Regions from separate parts of the Paracoccus sp. BR5-17 genome, predicted to be linked through region 1. Evidence: riboswitches for the same ligand, from Rfam matches in the RefSeq annotation. Region 1 holds a riboswitch; the other holds the start of a gene.
The links. A riboswitch is a leader RNA that binds a small molecule or an ion and turns the genes downstream of it on or off. The one in region 1 is predicted to bind thiamine pyrophosphate.
Positions count from the first base shown of each region.

Region 2: another riboswitch for thiamine pyrophosphate. It lies ahead of ACZ1HC_RS05605 (thiamine ABC transporter substrate-binding protein); the one in region 1 lies ahead of thiD (bifunctional hydroxymethylpyrimidine kinase/phosphomethylpyrimidine kinase).

Region 1 is NZ_JBVFUV010000006.1:37,438-40,359, forward strand. It holds gene ACZ1HC_RS17030 (transposase) at 1-740, shown strand, start outside; TPP riboswitch at 1,023-1,127, shown strand; gene thiD (bifunctional hydroxymethylpyrimidine kinase/phosphomethylpyrimidine kinase) at 1,183-1,977, shown strand; gene ACZ1HC_RS17040 (FAD-dependent oxidoreductase) at 1,974-2,922, shown strand, end outside.
Region 2 is NZ_JBVFUV010000003.1:851,977-854,898, forward strand. It holds gene mutS (DNA mismatch repair protein MutS) at 1-836, opposite strand, end outside; TPP riboswitch at 884-979, shown strand; gene ACZ1HC_RS05605 (thiamine ABC transporter substrate-binding protein) at 1,012-1,992, shown strand; partial or broken gene ACZ1HC_RS05610 (ABC transporter permease family protein) at 1,968-2,922, shown strand, end outside.

The sequences.
Region 1 (2,922 bases):
TCGACGTACAGGCCAGTCCCGCTCGGTTCGCCGCGGAGGTGGACGCCGGACGCGCCATGCTGGCGTACGTCCTTGATCGGTTCGGCTACCGCCCGAAGCGCGTCGCCGCCGATGGCGCCTACGGCAGCGCCACCTTTCTGGCTTACGTGCGCGACCAGGGTGTGCTCCCCCACATCCCCGTGCTGGAGCGCTCGGGACAGACCAAGGGCAAGCTCACCCGTCAGGCCTTCACCTACGATGCAGAGCGCGACCGCTACATCTGCCCCGCCGGCAAAAAATTGACACACAAAGGAGGCGATGCGCGCCGCGGGTTCCATAGCTACCGGGCACGGCTGTCCGATTGCCAAGGCTGTCCGCTCCATGAAGCTTGCACGGACAGGCCTGTCCGGACCGTGTCGCGGATGGTGGATGAGGAGGCACGCGATCTGGTCCGCGCCGAAATGGGGACGGCGCTCTTCAAACGGTCGATGCGGCTGCGACGGGGCGTCGAGCGGCTGTTTGCGGATGCCAAGGCCAGGCGCGGTTTGGCCCGGCTGCATCTGCGCGGCCTGCGCGGCGCCGAAGAGGAGTTCCTGATCGGAGCCGCAGTGCTGAACCTGCTACTGCTCGCACGGCCTGCTGGCATGGTTCGACGGCGCCCAAGGACGCCTACTCTGCCGGCACGGCTCGGTCGCAGGCCAAGGACGTCCTTGGCCTGCATAGCCTCCGCAGCGCCGCCAGTCACATCGCTGAACTCCTGACTTCTGCGACAGAAGGCAGCGCCGTGAGCCCGGGAGAAAGCGGTGTGACTGTCATCGGCCTTGGCACGTTCCTCCAGCGCTAAGTGGTACCGATCACGGGAGTGCTACATGCGACTTAACCACCTCTCCGAAGATGACGCTGAAGCCGTCATTTCAAGGATGGGCGGGATTCTGCGATGGACACGCCGCTATTGAGGAGGAAAAGCAGGTGTCGGTTGCCGGTTGCCGAACCAGTCCAGCCACACCACTTGCACTCCCCACCGCAGCCTTTACACTCACGCCATACGCTCGTTGGGGCGCCCCGCTCGGGGCTGAGATGTGCCAGGCACAGCACCCATCGAACCTGATCCGGGTCATGCCGGCGAAGGGAACGGGCAACGCCGCAATCTGATGCGGCTTCCCCGTCCTCGATACGCGCATGACCCTCGGTATGGAGGGAAACATGGCGATCGCGCTGACCATCGCAGGGTCCGACAGCGGCGGTGGGGCCGGGATCCAGGCGGACCTCAAGACCTTCTCGGCGCTCGGCGTCTATGGGGCGAGCGCGCTGACCGCGATCACCGCCCAGAACACCCGCGCCGTCATCCGCGTCGAGGGGGTCTCGCCCGACATGATCCGCGCCCAGATCGAAGCCGTCCTGGATGATCTGGACGTGGCGGCGGTCAAGATCGGGATGCTGGGGTCCGCCGCCGCGACGCTTGCCGTGGCAGACGCGCTGGCGGGCTGCGCGGCGCCGATCGTCCTTGATCCGGTGATGGTCGCCAAGTCGGGCGACCGCCTGATCGAGGACGAGGCCGTCGCTGCCTTGAGGGATCGGCTGATGCCGCTCGCCGCCGTTCTGACGCCGAACCTGCCGGAGGCGGCGCGGCTTCTGTCCGGCGAGATCGCGACTGACGCATCTGCGACCGTGGAACAGGGCGAGGCGCTGCGGGCGATGGGACCCGCCTGGGTGCTGATGAAGGGCGGCCATGCCGAGGGCGCGGACTGCACCGACCGGCTGATCGGGCCGGAGCATCGCGACTTCACCGCACCGCGCATCGGAACCAGGAACACCCATGGCACTGGCTGCACCCTATCCTCGGCCATCGCGGCGGGCCTCGCCCAAGGGATGAGCGTGCCGGAGGCCACAGCCCGCGCGCATGCGTGGCTGCATGGCGCGATCCTTGCCGCAGACGGGCTGGGCGTGGGGACCGGCCATGGGCCGGTGCATCATTTCCATGACTGGTGGACGGCGTGACCAACGGCGCGGATGGGCAAGCTCTCACGGTGCTGGGCGCCGGGGTCATGGGCCTCGCCGCAGCGACCGAGCTGGCGGAGCGTGGCCACCGGGTGGCCCTGGTGGACCCGGCGCTCGGCCCGAGCGGGCATGGCTGCTCGTGGTGGGCGGGCGGCATGCTCGCGCCCTGGTGCGAGTTCGAGAATGCCGAGGAGCCGGTGCTGCGGCATGGCCGGACCGCCATCGGCTGGTGGGACCGTCGTGCCGGCGGCGTCGCCCGCAAGGGGACGCTGGTCCTGACACTCGGCCGCGACCGGCGCGAGCTTGATCGCTTTGCCCGCCGCACCGCAGGCTATGAGGACATCGACGGCAACCGGCTGGCCGGGATGGAGGGGGACCTCGCCGGCCGCTTCGACCGGGCGCTGTTCTTTCCGGGCGAAGCGCATCTGAACCCGCGCGCCGCGCTAGGCGGGCTGCTGGCGCGCCTTGGCGACCAAGGGATCACGCTGGTTGCCGACCTGCCCGATGATCCCGGCCGGATCATCGACTGCCGCGGGCTTTCCGCCCGCGACATCCTGCCCGACCTGCGCGGGGTCCGGGGCGAGATGCTGGTGCTGCGCTGCCCCGGCGTCACGCTGGGGCGGCCGGTGCGGCTGCTGCATCCGCGGGCGCCGATCTACCTCGTCCCACGCGGCGACGGGATCTACATGCTGGGCGCCACGATGATCGAGAGCGACCGGCGCGGCGCGGTGACCGCGCGCTCGGTGCTGGAGCTGCTCAGCGCCGCCTATGCCCTGCATCCCGGCTTCGGCGAGGCCGAGATCCTGGAGCTGGGCGCCGACGCCCGGCCGGCATTCCCCGACAACCTGCCGCGGATCGGCCGGGCGGGCGATCGCCTCTACGCCAACGGCCTCTATCGGCACGGCTACCTGCTCGCCCCGGCGGTTGCCATGCAACTCGCCGATC
Region 2 (2,922 bases), on a different contig from region 1:
AGGTTGCGCCGGGTCGCGGCGTCGATCTGCATCGCTCCGCCAGCCCGTTCGCGCACGGGCGGGCGCAGCAGGGGCAGCCTGCCCTTCTGCGTCAGGTCCAGGTAGTCGACGATGGCCCCCATCGCCGCCAGTTCCGCGCGGGTGAAGCTGCCGAAGCCGTCCAGCGTGTCCACGCCGTAAAGCGCGCAGAGCCGCCGCTGCCCCGCCGCGCTGTCGAAGGCGCTGGCCGGCAGGTCGGTCATGGCCGCGCCGGCCTCCTCGATCAGGTCGCGCAGGGCCGGGTCCGCCACCAGCACCTCGCGCGGGGACAGGCGGGCCAGTTCCGGGGCCAACCGCGCCAAGGCGCAGTCCATCACCTGGAAGGCGCCGGTCGAGATATCCACCCAGGCCAGCGCGCTCTCCTCGCGCACCTGCGCGAAGGCCGCCAGGAAATTGTGCCGCCGCGCTTCCAGCAGCGATTCCTCGGTCAGCGTTCCCGGCGTCACCAGCCGCACCACCTCGCGCGCCACCACCGACTTCGAGCCGCGCTTGCGGGCCTCGGCCGGGTCTTCCACCTGCTCGGCGATGGCGACGCGGAAGCCCTTGCGGATCAGCGTCAGCAGATAGCCCTCGGCGGCATGGACCGGCACGCCGCACATCGGGATCGGTTCACCCCCATGCGTGCCGCGCCGGGTCAGCGCGATGTCCAGCGCGGCGGCGGCGGCCACCGCGTCGTCGAAGAACATCTCGTAGAAGTCGCCCATGCGATAGAACAGCAGCGCGCCGGGATTGGCGTCCCGGATCGCCAGGTATTGCGCCATCATCGGGGTGGGCTGTTCGCTCGCGTCCTTGGTCATGGCGGCTTTTCTAGCCGCTTGCGCGGGCGCGCGAAATCCCTACATTCGACCCCACCTCGGGGGCCAAGTGGCTGAGACGCGCAAGCGGACCCGTTGAACCTGATCCGGCTAACACCGGCGGAGGGAAGGTGACGCTGTCCTTTCTTTCGGCAACCCTTGTGGAAAGGAGACAGCGATGAGACTGCCCCTGATGCTTGCCCTTCTGGCCGCGGCCCCGGCCGTGGCGCAGGAACGACCCGTCCTGACCGTCTATGCCGGCGAATCGATCACCAGCGAATGGGGACCCGGCCCGAAGATCGAGGAAGGGTTCGAAGCCTTCTGCGCCTGCGACCTGCGCTTCGTCACCGGGGACGAGTTGTCCCGCATCCTGATGGAGGGCGAGCGGACCGAGGCCGACATCGTCTTCGGCCTGAACACCGACGTGACGGCGCGTGCCCGCGCATCGGGGCTGTTCGCGCCGCACGGGCAGGACACCACCGGGCTGTCGATGCCCATCGCATGGACCGACGACATCTTCCTGCCCTACAACTGGGGCGAGACGGCCTTCGTCTATGACGAGACCCGGCTGAAGAGTCCCCCCGCCAGTTTCGCCGAACTGCTGGACGCGCCGGACGATCTGAAGATCGTCATCCAGGATCCGCGATCATCGGTCAGCGGTCTGGCGCTGCTGCTGTGGGTCAAGGCGGTCTATGGCGATCAGGCGCCGGACGCCTGGGCGAAGCTTGCCCCCAAGGTGCTGACCGTCACCAAGGGCTGGTCGGAATCCTACGGCATGTTCACCGAGGGCGAGGCCGACATGGTGCTGTCATACACCACCTCGCCCGCCTATCACATCGCGGCCGAGGACGACCCGACCAAGAAGGCCGCGATCTTCCCCGAAGGCCATTACTTCATGGCCGAGGTGGCGGCCCAGGTCCGCACCACCGACCAGCCGGAACTGGCGCAACGCTTCATGGACTGGATCCTGACGCCCGAGTTCCAGAAGGTGATCCCGCTGGCCAACTGGTCCCTGCCCGCCAAGCTGCCGCAGGACGAATGGCCGCAGGTGATGCGCGACCTGCCCCGCCCCGAAAAGACCCTGTTCTATACCGAGGACGAGGCCGAGGCGGCCCGCCAGCCCGCGCTTGACGAATGGCTGCGGGCCTTCGCGGGCTGAGCCGGGCCGAGGCCGGGGGCGCTGCGGCAGCCCTTGGCCTTGCCGTCCTGATCCTGGGCACGCTGGGGGCCGTCGCCTGGGCGGCGCAGGGGCTGTCGGGGCTTGGCCCCTGGGACTGGCGCGCGGTCCGGTTCACGCTGTGGCAGGCGGCGCTGTCGGCCACGCTGTCGGCGGCCCTGGCGGTGCCGGTGGCCCGCGCCCTGGCGCGGCGGCGCTTTGCGGGCCGGGCCGCCCTGGTCACGCTGCTGGGCGCGCCCTTCATCCTGCCGGTGATCGTGGCGATCATGGGGCTGGTCGCGGTCTTTGGCCGCAACGGCGCCGTCAATGACGCCCTGCGGCTTCTGGGCCTGCCCGAGGTCTCGATCTATGGCTGGCAGGGGGTGATCCTGGCGCATGTGTTCTTCAACCTGCCCCTGTCGGTGCGGCTGATCCTGCAGGGCTGGCAGTCGATCCCGGCCGAACGCTTCCGGCTGGCGGCCTCGCTGGGGTTCGGGCCGGGCGATCTGGCGCGGCATCTGGAACGGCCGATGCTGCGCGCGGTGCTGCCCGGCGTCTGGCTGGTGGTGTTCCTGGTCTGCCTGACCAGCTTCACCGTGGCCCTCGCCCTGGGCGGGGGACCGCGCGCGACGACGGTGGAGCTGGCGATCTATCAGGCCTTCCGCTTCGACTTCGACCTGGGCCGGGCGGCCAGCCTGGGGCTGGTCCAGATCGGCCTGTGCCTGGCGGCAATGGCGCTGGCCCGCCGGATCGCCGTTCCCGCGGCCTTCGGGGCAGGCTTGGACGCGGTCGCGACACCGCTTGCGCCGGGCGGCTGGCACCGGATCGGCGACGCCCTGGCCATCGCCGGGGCGGGGGTTCCTGATCGCTCCGCTGGCGGCGGTGATCCTGCGCGGCCTGCCGCAGATCCCTGCCCTGCCGCCCGAGGTCTGG